Regions from separate parts of the Neptunomonas japonica JAMM 1380 genome, predicted to be linked through region 1. Evidence: predicted binding sites of a transcription regulator. Region 1 holds the regulator's gene; each other region holds the start of a gene.
The links. Region 1 encodes LexA, which represses DNA repair genes until DNA is damaged. Its sites were predicted from a motif close to TACTGTNTANNTANACAGTA; they were not measured.
Positions count from the first base shown of each region.

Region 2: the regulator LexA is predicted to act here: its motif matches at 1,496-1,515, upstream of umuD (translesion error-prone DNA polymerase V autoproteolytic subunit).
Region 3: the regulator LexA is predicted to act here: its motif matches at 2,530-2,549, upstream of recN (DNA repair protein RecN).

Region 1 covers NZ_AP014546.1:1,780,597-1,784,999, forward strand. The annotation lists gene topA (type I DNA topoisomerase) at 1-1,255, shown strand, start outside; gene NEJAP_RS08345 (DUF6586 family protein) at 1,286-1,813, shown strand; gene NEJAP_RS08350 (hypothetical protein) at 1,813-2,064, shown strand; gene NEJAP_RS08355 (cell division inhibitor SulA) at 2,087-2,548, opposite strand; gene lexA (transcriptional repressor LexA) at 2,545-3,159, opposite strand; gene dinG (ATP-dependent DNA helicase DinG) at 3,285-4,403, shown strand, end outside.
Region 2 covers NZ_AP014546.1:2,200,201-2,204,603, forward strand. The annotation lists gene NEJAP_RS10290 (GGDEF domain-containing protein) at 1-873, opposite strand, end outside; gene NEJAP_RS10295 (HlyU family transcriptional regulator) at 1,029-1,310, shown strand; gene umuD (translesion error-prone DNA polymerase V autoproteolytic subunit) at 1,526-1,957, shown strand; gene umuC (translesion error-prone DNA polymerase V subunit UmuC) at 1,961-3,232, shown strand; gene NEJAP_RS10310 (two-component system sensor histidine kinase NtrB) at 3,260-4,403, opposite strand, start outside.
Region 3 covers NZ_AP014546.1:510,920-515,322, reverse strand. The annotation lists gene dnaK (molecular chaperone DnaK) at 1-1,660, opposite strand, end outside; gene grpE (nucleotide exchange factor GrpE) at 1,775-2,374, opposite strand; gene recN (DNA repair protein RecN) at 2,564-4,222, shown strand; gene fur (ferric iron uptake transcriptional regulator) at 4,293-4,403, opposite strand, start outside.

The DNA.
Region 1 (4,403 bases):
GAAGAAGGGTGAGTTGCTGACGATGACAGCGATTGATCCTAAGCAGCACTTTACTAAGCCAACGGCTCGTTTTACAGAAGCTAGCTTGGTTAAAGAGTTAGAAAAACAAGGGATTGGTCGTCCATCCACATATGCATCAATTATCTCTACTATTCAGGATCGTGGCTACGTCGAGATTCAGAATAAGCGTTTTTATGCCTGTAAAATGGGCGATATTGTGGTTGAGCGCCTTACCGAAAACTTTACTGACCTAATGGATTACAGTTTTACCGCGCGTATGGAAGACGCCTTGGATGAGATAGCCCAAGGTGAAGCTGAGTGGAAAGTGCTGCTCGATCGTTTTTATGGTGGTTTAACGCGTAAGCTAGAAGAAGCGCTTGATCCTGAAACAGGCATGCGCCCTAACTCGCCAACAGAAACAGATATTCCATGCCCTGAATGTAATCGTCATATGATGATTCGTACCGGTAGCACAGGTGTGTTTTTAGGCTGTTCGGGTTACAACTTGCCGCCGAAAGAACGTTGTAAAGCAACAATCAACCTAACCCCTGGTGATGAGGTTGTTAGTGTTGATGGAGATGAGGAAGAAGAATCTCGCATCTTGCGTAACAAGCATCGTTGCAATCTTTGTGATAGTGCGATGGATAGTTATTTGGTCGACAAGCAGCGTAAGTTGCACGTATGCGGAAATAACCCGGATTGCCCAGGGTACGAAGTCGAAGAGGGTAGTTATCGTATTAAGGGTTATGAAGGCCCTTCGCTTAAGTGCGATAAATGTGGTGCTGAAATGCAATTAAAAACGGGCCGTTTTGGTAAGTTCTTTGGTTGTATGAATGAAGAATGTAAAAACACTCGTAAGCTGCTGAAAAGTGGTGAAGCTGCGCCGCCTAAAATGGATCCGGTGCCTATGCCTGAGCTGGCCTGTGAAAAGGTTGAAGATACCTACATTCTTCGTGATGGTGCTTCTGGGTTGTTTTTAGCCGCAAGCCAGTTTCCACGTAACCGTGAAACACGAGCACCCAAAATTATTGAGTTACTGCCTCACGAATCTGAGATTGACCCTAAGTACACATTCCTGTTTAGCGCGCCAAAGCGTGATAATGAGGGGAATGAGACTATTGTACGATACAGTCGTAAGACAAAGGAGCAGTATGTGATGACTGAGGTCAATGGCAAAGCAACCGGATGGCGTGCATTCTATCAGGGTAATGCCTGGGTGATAGAAGAGCCAAAGGCTAAAGCGAAGAAGAAGTAACCTTTAATGGTCATGTTATAGAGGTAGTGTATGAGTAATGTATATCTGGTCAGGACGAATCAGAAAATTAATTTTGCACGTATTCATTTAGATGCTTTGACGGTCGCGCAAGACTCTACGAAGTGGAGTAAGCACAACGAAATTGAATCGTATAATGAATCTATTTTGTTTCATTTAGCGTCGGCATACGGTTCATTTTTACGAGAAGTTGCTGAAAAATATAGTTTTGATACCAGCAAGGTAAACACCTTGGCTGATTTAGAAGTTATGTTTGAGGCATCGGGGCAAGAGTCACCAGAAAGGATTGAGCTGGTAGGCTTGGAGAAGAGTGAAGTAAGTTGGTTGCATAAAATGCTAGCTGCTTATGGAGCTTGTTGGAAAGCCCTTGATAATCATAGTGAAGCTGCGAGTGATAAAGTAAGCGTTTCAGAAATTCATGTTGTGCAGATTAACCCAAATCATGCAGAAGATAGCGATATTCTGGCCGAATACAAACAGTGGCTTAATGAGTTTCGTTCGCTAGTCGAGCGTTTACGTTCAGATATGCAAGAGTGGTAGTGAGTAAAAATACAGTGGAACAAACAGTACTTGAGATTATCAAGCTTCCATCAGGCGAATACGCTATGCGTAAGGCGGGTGAGGATGAGCCACTGATCACAGTGAACTTGTCGCAAAAAGTTAGAGATGGTCTAAATGGTCAGTCTGAAGAGTTAGCGCGTATGATTCTTGTAGCTGGTGCAAAGATGATGTCTGAGTTATCAATGGAGTCTGCGGAAGCACCCAAGACTCCTAAACCGGTAATCCACTAGTTCTTCCCTTTTGTCTGCTGTTTTAGTGGTGGCGTCTTCTTATGAGGATGCCGTTACTACATCCTTGTTGAGCTGAGTGCTCTAAATTTTTAATCTCATGTTCTGATATCTCTTCGGCCCAGCTAATGACTGCGTGACAGGTGCCCGTACTTAATGCTTTTTTTGCAAGCTGCAGTACTGAATGATGCTCATCTGGGTAGAGTAAAATTACCTTGTTTAAGTCAATACCTGCATCCTGTAAGAGCGAACGAGGTAAGTTGGTCGGCGGCGCTACCCATGCAAACCAGCGGTCTTCATGGCTGAGCTGTGCCAGTAAAGGCATGAGCAGAGGCATATCGTTGAGTTCGCCGCTACGTGTGACTATTTCAGTTATTTTTCCGAACTCTTTTTTTGTGGCTGGCGGTTTTTGGTGGATCTGGTTTTGTTCGTGTTTGCGTAACAGCGCCATGCCGGGTCTGTTGCGATGGTTATGTAATTGAATCACAAATCACCTCCTTGCCTAATGACGCCTACGCCTAACCCTTCGATAGACAATTCTTGCTGTCGAAGGTCAACTTGAATTGGTGAAAACTCTGTGTTTTCTGCAATCAGATAGACCATGTGACCTTCTTTTTTGAAGCGTTTTACAGTGACTTCGTCATCAATGCGGGCGACAACAATTTGGCCGTTACGTGCTTCTGTACATTGATGTACAGCGAGCAAGTCACCGTCCATAATGCCAATGTCTTTCATGCTAGTGCCATGGACTCTCAGTAAATAGTTAGCTGGTGGATGAAAGAAGTCAGCAGAGATAGTGCAGTGCTCTTCGATATGTTCTTGTGCCAAAATAGGAGATCCAGCAGCGACACGCCCTATTACGGGTATCCCGTCTTCTGCTGCTTCCAGTTCAGGTAGGCGTATACCGCGAGAGGTTCCCGGAATAATCTCAATCGCGCCTTTTCTCGCTAATGCTTTAAGGTGTTCTTCGGCAGCATTAGCGGATTTGAAACCAAGTGTTTTTGCGATTTCTGCACGTGTCGGTGGATACCCGGTTGCTTCAATGTGCCCGCGGATGCATTCCAGTACTTCTTCTTGACGTTTGGTTAGTTTCATAATGTTGCCTGTTTATTTATACAGTATCTGTGATTATATACAGCAAGTAAGTGATGTAAAGTAATTTTCTGTTTATATATCCAGTATCTTGGTATGATCCACGCCAAATGTTATTCGGGTAGTTTGTCTTGCTTAGTGATGCTCTTAAAAACTCTATACAGGCTTCTTATCGACGCTTTTTAGCGGACCATGAGATGAAGCCGCGTTACGGCCAAAAAATGATGATTGCGCACGTAGCGCGAACACTCGGTGCTATAGAGGTGGACGAGAAAGGAGAACGGGTTAACGAAAATCATCTTTGTGTGATTGAGGCAGGGACCGGTACGGGTAAAACCATGGCCTATCTGTTAAGTGCAATTCCTATTGCGCAGTCGCATTCTAAGTCTTTAGTTATTTCGACTGCGACCGTTGCATTGCAAGAGCAGCTGTTAAATAAAGACCTACCTGAAGTGGCTCGTCTCCTAGGAGAGTCAGTTAATTATGTGCTGGCTAAAGGTAGGGGGCGTTATTTTTGTATTTCGCAGGCGGAAAAACTTTTAGACTCTCAAAATCAAACGGGACAAATTGCTCTATATGAAGATGAGATAGAGCATAGTATCGACCCTTCATTGCTGGTTTTTTATCAAGAGCTGTTGGGTAAGTTTGCTGCAGGTGAGTGGGATGGTGATCGAGACAGTCTTGCTCAAGAAATAGAGGCTGCAAACTGGGCCCCTCTAACGAGCGATCATACGCGTTGTACCAATAGGCGCTGTAGTAATTTTTCTGTATGTCCTTTTTATAAGTCTAGAGACTCTATGGATAAGGCCGACATTGTTGTGGCTAACCATGATTTAGTCTTGGCTGATTTGTCATTAGGTGGCGGTGCGATTTTACCCGAACCGGCTAATACTGTTTATATATTTGATGAGGCTCACCATCTTTCGTCTAAGGCAACGGGGCACTTTGCTTATACAATGCGTGTTAAAGGCACGCAACGTTGGCTGAAGTCATCCGTAAAGCAGTTAGATGCTATGCTGGATGAATGTGATAACAACGCCGTTTTGGCGCAGTATGTTGAGCGTATGGCGCCTGCACGCCAAGATATCGATATTGCGCTTGATCAATTGCATAGTGATTTGCGAATAATGTTGATGGATGGTGTTCAGCGCCCTGCATCAGAGCGTTTTCGTTTTCCAAAGGGTGTGCTTCCCGAAACAATGATGCATAGCGCAAAAGATATTGCCTCAGCGGCAGAGCGCTGGATGTTA
Region 2 (4,403 bases), 420 kb from region 1:
CCCCGCTTCATACAGAAGAAAATCCTTGTCATAAGCGGCCCGACGAGTTTCATAATTTTGAATAATAATTTCTGCGACTTCTGCCGGATTGTCCATTGCATACTTCCAACCTCTCAAACTAGCCGCGCGAAATTTTTCTACTACCTCAGGCTGCTCATCCAGCATTTTTTGGCGTGTGAAAAGTAAATCCCCATAAAAGTCTATTCCATACGCTCTGGGTTCAATCAATACGGGAGTATGCCCGGCTTTCTTAACAAAATAGGGCTCATCTGTACTATAAGAAGGAATCAGCTGTGTATGACCCGACAGAAGGTCACCTAACTCCCATGTAGGGAAATGGTTATTGAGACTTGTCAGATCTACCCCCGCCACTTTCAGAGCAGCAATTGCTTCAGCATCCATCCGTTCATCACCGTCGTTAGGCAAGTTCAATGAGATAGGGCGATACTGACCGATATCTTCCAAGCGATCAAAATCATACTGATCAGTCGTTAAAAATATATAGGGTGAATGCTGCATAATATTTGCTAGCACAACAAAGGGTAGCCCTTGGCTATGATTGATCAATAAATCAGTACGCGTTGAGCCAAATTGAGCTCGGTTAAACAATACTTCTGCTTCTGGCACAACGGCGTGTCCAGCACTGTCATAGCCTCCATCTTTGATGGTAACGTCTAACCCGACTTCTTTGTAAAAGCCCTTTTCCTTGGCCGCATAATACCCAGCAAACTGGAATTGATGATTCCATTGCAGCTGAATAGCCACAGGAGTGAGTTTGGTTTGTGCTTGCACTGAGAACGCAAAAAGCAATAAAAAAACTGCAACAATGACAACAGCCCGACTATTGATTCGGGAACAGACAAATTGATGCATACCCACTACCCTTAATAGAATATGAACAAAACCCAATTATATACTTAAGCATAGCAGAGAGATGACACAGCTCTACTTTTTTCACTATGTAAGGTTTTCATTTCTGATAAAGTACTTAAAAGTAATTATATTCCGAGACTTTGACAGGAGCATTAATGGGTTTATTAACATCACTTTTGGGTATGTTTACTGCAAAAGATAACGACACCACCTCTTCAACGCCTTTTTCACAAGAGGAATATAAGGGTTACCTTCTTGTCGCTACGCCTGCTGCAGAAAATTCTCAGTTTCGTATTAACGGTTTAATTAGCAAAGGCGAGCGTGAGCACTCGTTTATTCGAGCCGATGTTCTACCGAGCCAAGAAATGTGTGCACAAGAAACATTTCGTAAAGCTAAGCTGATGATCGACCAACAGGGCGACAACCTTTTTAACTAATTCACTTAATTTATTACTATGAACGCAGCTAAGCCTGCTGCATGACAGGTCATCAAGCGTATTTGCTAATGCACTTACGCTAATGATTTTATGTACTTTTTTAAGCTCCTTACGCCCTCCTTTCTAATAAACACATCCCCCCAATACTTTTTATTTCTTCACATATTGTAATTTTGAATCTACTATACTGTATATAAATACAGTTATGGATTATTATGCTAACCACTTTATTAGGACGGTTCTCACAACAACAGAACCATGCCATCCCTCTTTTTCAAGATTCAGTCGCTGCTGGCTTCCCATCACCAGCACAAGATTACATTGAGAAAACACTGGATTTAAACGATCTATGCATCAAACATCCTGCTGCAACCTTCTTTGTACGCGCCGAAGGAAATTCTATGATCGATGCGGGTATCTTTTCAGGAGATATTCTTGTCGTAGACCGCTCTTTAACCGCCCGCTCTAGCGACATTGTCATTGCATGCATTCATGATGAATTTACCGTTAAACAGCTAATTATCAGCTCAACTTCAGTGCAGCTCAGGCCCATGAACAAAGCCTATTCAACGATCACTCTTCATGAAGGTAATGAGCTGGAAGTGTTCGGCGTTGTGACGACAGTCATCCACTCATTAAGGGGTTAAGTAATGACTCCTTGTTTTGCACTGGTCGACTGTAATAACTTTTATGCCAGCTGCGAGCGCCTCTTCAGACCTGATCTGCGAGGCCGGCCCATTGTGGTTTTGTCGAATAATGACGGCTGTATTGTAGCTCGCAGCGCTGAAGCCAAAGCATTAGGTATTCGCATGGCTGTTCCATTATTTGAGGTTCAGGAACAGTTACTTCATGAAAATGTGCAGGTATTTTCCTCTAACTATGCACTTTATGGCGACATTTCGGCCCGTGTCATGAATATTTTGCAGCAGATGGTAGCTGATATAGAAGTTTACTCCATTGATGAAGCCTTTTTAGATCTCAACAGTATCGATAGTGCATCGTCTCTGGAAGTATTTGGTATTCAAATAAAACAACGGATTCAAAGCTGGGTTGGCATCTCAGTATCCGTAGGGATAGCACCCACTAAAACGTTAGCAAAACTCGCCAACAATGCAGCCAAACGCTATCGAAAAACGGCAGGCGTAGTAGATCTTACCTCGCAACAAAGACAAGAAAAGCTCTTAAACATAACACCGGTTAAAGACGTCTGGGGGATTGGTTCACGCCTTGCGAAGCAACTAAACAACGTCGGCATAGACACTGCATTACAATTAGCTCGCAGCCAACCCGGCTGGATTCGACAGCAATTCTCTATCAGTGTTGAACGAACCGTTCGTGAATTGAACGGCTTATCATGCATAGATATGGAATCATCGCCCCCCGCCAAAAAACAGATTTTATGCAGCCGAACCTTTGGTGTGCGTGTCACTGATTACAAGGATATACATGCAGCACTATGCAAACATTGTGAACGAGCAGCGGAAAAACTACGAGAGCAAGGTAAGCAAGCACGTGCTGTTTCAATATTTATCAAAACCAGTCCTTTCAACCCAAACGCAAGCTATTATCGCGAGAGTGCCAGCTGCATTTTAGACACGCCCAGCCATGACACTCGTGACATCACTCAAGCAGCTATTCAGTTATTAAAAACGATATACAAAGAAGATCTTCTCTACATGAAAGCAGGGGTGATGCTCGCTGACTTCTATGAGTCCGGCACATTTCAAACAACACTTTGGGACAAACCTTCATCTTTTAGAAATTCGACCGCGCTCATGCAAGCTATCGATAAAATCAATAAGAGTGGTAAGGGGCACATTTGCTTTGCAGGACAACAACGTTCAAATGACTGGAAAATGAAGCAGGAGAAGCTATCCCCTGCTTACACAACACGATGGAGTGATATTCCGAGTATTCGCTAGTGTGCAAAAACTGGCTAACGCCCGGGTTCAGTGGTTAATAGGTAGCTGTATATGCACCGTTGAGCCAACATTAAGGTCTGACGTTACCGCCATATCACCTTGGTGTTGCTCAGTGACAATGTAATATGAGAAAGATAACCGCTCACCTGCATCAAAGTCAGCTTCGGGCGCCTTATTACTAAAGAAAGGTTCAAATAAATACATCTGCTCCTCATTGGTTAAACCCATGCCGTTATGCTGAATTTTAATCCAGAGACTGTCATAACATTCAGCCAAAATAATCTTAATGGTTGGCGTAAACTCTTCGGCTCGATGAGTCTTCTCCATTTTCATTTCTAGTGCATGGCATGCATGACGAAACAAACCTAAAAAGACTTGTTGAAGCTCAGTTATGTAGCAAGGTGTTAATGGCAAATTCTTCTCATAATTACGCTCAAGCGTTACCTTACTAAAGGGTAAATTAGCTGAGACCGAGATAACATCATTTGCTAAGCCAATTGCATTTTCCATTACATCTACAATATTTGCTAACTGCTTCTTATCATGACGACTACGCGCAAATGACAGTAAGTTATTGATAATAGTAGATACCTGCTCCCCTTTATCTGACATATCATGAAGGATCGTATTTAACTGCCTCGCTTGTTTATCATCAGCTGCCGCCTCAACATTCGCTGTATCGGCAAGCGTATGCTGGAAGCTTTTTAAGTCCATTAAGATAGCTTGCAACGGAACATTAATGTCATGTGCCATCGTTGAAGCTAGCTCTCCCATAAATGACATCTTATCGTTGTGGATCAGCATGTTTTCAGCAGACGTCTGCTTACTCACATCATCCACTAAAATAACAACGCCCTGCTCAGCCTGGCCCTGCAAGGGATAAATGGTAATATCATAATGAGCGACACTTCTCAGGCTTTGTTTAAAGTGAATTGGGGTATTCTTTTCGATCACTTGCTGAATCTGCTCTGGCGCTATAGATACCGTAGGATAAGCTTCCCATAAAGTTTTCCCTAGGGCTTGAGTTGCTGGGATCCCCGAAACCTTCTCGACCTGTTTATTCCATTGTGTCACGCGGCCCTCGTTATCCAACCCCACCAGCATTAATGGCATAGACGTTAAAATATCTTTGATATATGACTCAGAAGAACGCAACCGGTCGCTGGTAACC
Region 3 (4,403 bases), 1.3 Mb from region 1:
CGCCACCTTCTTTCAGTGTTTTCTTCGCAGAGTGAACCATTGCATCACCCTGGTTACGCGCTTGAGTCAGCTCTTCAAACAGCTTATCAGCATCAGCGTTAGCTTCTGCATCACGAACCATCTGTTCGATCTCTTCATCACTCAGACCAGAAGAAGCCTTAATGATAATTGACTGCTCTTTACCTGTTGCCTTGTCTTTAGCAGACACGTTTAGGATACCGTTAGCATCCAAGTCGAATGTTACTTCAACCTGAGGTACACCGCGTGGAGCAGGTGGGATATCAGCCAAGTCAAAACGACCTAGTGATTTATTCTGTGTAGCCTGTTTACGCTCACCCTGCACAACATGGATAGTTACTGCATTCTGGTTATCATCAGCTGTAGAGAAGATCTGCGATTTCTTAGTTGGGATAGTTGTGTTCTTTTCGATCAATGCAGTAGCTACGCCACCCATAGTCTCGATACCCAACGTCAGTGGTGTAACATCCAACAATAGAACGTCTTTTACATCACCAGACAATACCGCACCCTGAATCGCTGCGCCCACGGCTACTGCTTCATCTGGGTTAACATCTTTACGTGCTTCTTTACCAAAGAAATCAGCAACAACTTGCTGAACCATAGGCATACGTGTCTGACCACCCACTAAGATAACTTCATCGATGTCAGAAGCGCTTAGGCCTGCATCTTTCAAAGCAGTACGGCATGGGTTGATAGAGTTAGTCACCAGCTCTTCTACTAAAGACTCTAACTTAGCACGCGTAATTTTAACGTTAAGGTGCTTAGGACCGGTTGCATCAGCAGTGATGTATGGCAAGTTAACATCAGTACTCTGAGCAGTAGAGAGCTCAACTTTAGCTTTTTCAGCACCTTCTTTTAGACGCTGTAGAGCTAGAGGGTCGTTATGTAGATCGATACCTGACTCTTTCTTGAACTCAGCTGCCAAATACTCGATTAGGCGCATATCGAAATCTTCACCACCAAGGAAAGTATCACCGTTAGTCGCCAATACTTCAAACTGGTGCTCACCATCTACATCAGCAATTTCGATGATAGAGATATCGAACGTACCACCACCTAAGTCATAAACAGCGATTGTTTTATCACCTTTAGACTGGTCCATACCATAAGCAAGTGCTGCTGCTGTTGGCTCGTTAATAATACGCTTAACGTCTAGACCTGCGATTTTACCAGCATCTTTAGTTGCCTGACGCTGAGAATCGTTAAAGTAAGCTGGAACAGTAATAACTGCGCCTGTTACTTCTTCGCCCAGATAGTCTTCAGCTGTTTTCTTCATTTTCTTCAGGATTTCAGCAGAGATCTGTGGCGGAGCCATCTTGTCATCTCGTACCTGAACCCAAGCATCGCCATTATCAGCTTCAACGATTTTGTATGGAACCATGCTGATATCTTTCTGAACAACGTCATCTTTAAAACGACGGCCAATGAGACGCTTAATAGCATATAGTGTGTTATGCGGGTTAGTTACAGCCTGGCGCTTTGCAGACTGACCTACCAAAATTTCATCTTCTGTATAGGCAATAATAGAAGGGGTTGTACGATCACCCTCAGCGTTCTCAATAACACGTGTTTTGTCGCCATCCAGCACTGCCACACAAGAGTTGGTAGTACCTAGATCTATACCGATAATTTTGCCCATCTTTCTTTCTCCGCTATTCATTGCTCAATTTAATGAGCTGTAAATCTGTTAAAATCTGTATGCCCTTTATATGGATACGTTTTGTACAATTTCAAGGCATTTAATATGGTTTTTTTAACTTTTTGACACAATGACCATGGCAGGGCGAATCAAACGACCATTTAGGCTATAGCCTTTCTGCATAACCGCAATCACTGTATTAGGTTGCGCATCCGGCGCATCAACCATTGACATAGCCTGATGTGAAACCGGGTCAAATGCTTCGCCTTGCGGATCAATACGATCAACATTAAATTTAGCTAAGCCTGCGATATACATACCAAGCGTCATTTCAACGCCATCGCGCAAGGCTTTCGTTGCTTCATCATCAGCACTGCTGGTTTCTAGTGCGCGTTCTAAGCTATCTACGATAGGCAGCATTTCATTCACAAATTTATCAAGCGCAAACTTGTGAGCTTTCTCAACATCTTTTTCGGCTCTACGGCGAGCATTCTGCACATCAGCAGCTGAGCGCAAAACCTGCTCTTTAAGGGCCGAAATCTCTGCCTGCGCTTCAGATAGCTGCTTTTCTACGTTATCTGCAACTTCGCCAGCTTGCTCATCCTTAGCATCGACTGCCGCATCTGATTCATCAGCATTTGATGTATCAAGGTTTACGTTATCTACATCTGCAGATTCAACTGTTTCATTTTGTGTCGTCTGGTCATTCGCCATGGGGCTCTCCAACTCAAGCAGCCATAAAATACTAAAAAACTAGAATGCGGTCTTTATGGGGCCCCAAGCTGTAAATTCAACCCTAATTCGACTTTTTTTCAATACGATTGATTTGACACGATTGCACCTGACGCAAAAATCGCCTATAAATAAAGTACTGTATAAATACACATGCATGGAATAATCAAAATGCTGACGCAACTGACCATTCGCAACTACGCTATTGTCGAATCGCTAGACCTTGAACTAAAGCAAGGAATGACAGTAATTAGCGGTGAAACCGGTGCTGGGAAATCCATCATGCTAGATGCATTAGGATTAACACTTGGCTACAGAGCCGATAGCGGTAGTGTTAGACATGGAGCAGATCGCGCAGAGATTATTGCCAGCTTTAATATTGATGCACTTCACGATGCTAAGGCATGGCTCAAAGACCAAGACCTTGATCAAGACAACGAATGTATTATCCGACGTGTAATTACCCGAGAAGGCCGTTCTCGTAGCTATATCAACGGCCAACCCTGCCCACTTAATGCACTCAAAGAGTTTGGTGAACACCTCATAGCCATTCATGGGCAGCATGAACACCAACGCCTTTTAAAGAAAGACCATCACCGCGAACTCGTCGACCAATTTGCAGCACAGGTCATTCAAGCTACAAAAGTGAAGAACCTTTTCCAGCAATGGCAGAAACAACAGAAGCACCTTGAGGCTTTGCTTAATCAAGACGAGGAACACCAAGCTAAAGTTCAACTCCTTAGTTACCAGTTAAACGAACTAGACCAGTTAGGCATGTTTGAAGGCGAACTAGCGACCCTAGAACAAGAACAGAAAACACTAAGCCAAGCGGGCAGCACTTTACAAAATGGGTATAAAATTCTTGAAGTCACTTGCGAAGGAGAACAAGAGAGCTGCAATCAACTCTTGCATCACGCATTACAACTACTAGCAGAATTAAACGATCAAGCACCTGCCGTTACCCAAGCGACAGAACTCTTGAGCAGTGCTCAAATACAAATTGATGAAGCCACCCAAGAACTTCGTCACTACTTGGATCGTATCGAAATCAGCCCAGAGCGCTTAACAGAAACAGAAGAGCGCCTCTCATGCATTTATGATATCGCTCGCAAGCACCGTGTATCACCCGAAACATTACCTGCGTTTCATGTGCAACTAAGAACAGAGCTCGATACTTTACAAAGTACAGACGAGACGCTTGAACAACTCAGCATTGATGTGGAAAAAATTCGCTCTGAATACACCCGTGCGGCAACGAAACTCAGTGCTGCACGCAGAAAAGCAGCCACACAGATAAACAAACAAATTAATGAACAGCTGTATTTACTGGGCATGACCTCAGCCAACTTCATAGCGACCCTTACAGAAACAGACGCCCCGCAAGCAAGCGGCTTGGAAGATATTGAATTTTTAATCGCCACCAATAAAGGCCAACCGGCTCGCCCTTTAGCAAAAATAGCCTCAGGCGGCGAGCTATCTCGCATCAGTCTCGCCATTCAAGTTATCACCGCGCAAAGCTCAACAACGCCTACGCTCATCTTTGATGAAGTGGATGTTGGTATTGGTGGCGCTATAGCGGAAGTTGTCGGGAGAATGCTTCGCCAGCTAGGAGAGCGAGCACAAATAATGTGTGTAACGCATCAGCCGCAAGTTGCTTCACAAGGGCATCAACACCTGTTTGTTAGCAAACGTGCCGGTAAAGAGCACACACATACGCACATAAATACACTAGTAAAAAAAGATAGAGTTCAAGAAATTGCACGTATGCTAGGTGGGATTGATGTAACTAAGCGCTCTCTCGATCATGCTAAAGAGATGCTAGGAGTCTAGCAAATAGGTAGTACAGCTAACGAAAAAGCCAAAAAGCCGACGAAAAGTCGGCCCTTTAATACAATTTAATCTATTTAGCAGTGCAACCGTTTGCACAGACACCGTAAAGGTAAAGCGTACGATCTGTAATAGTAAAACCTAAATCTTTAGCAATTTCGTACTGACGATCAATCAACTTCTG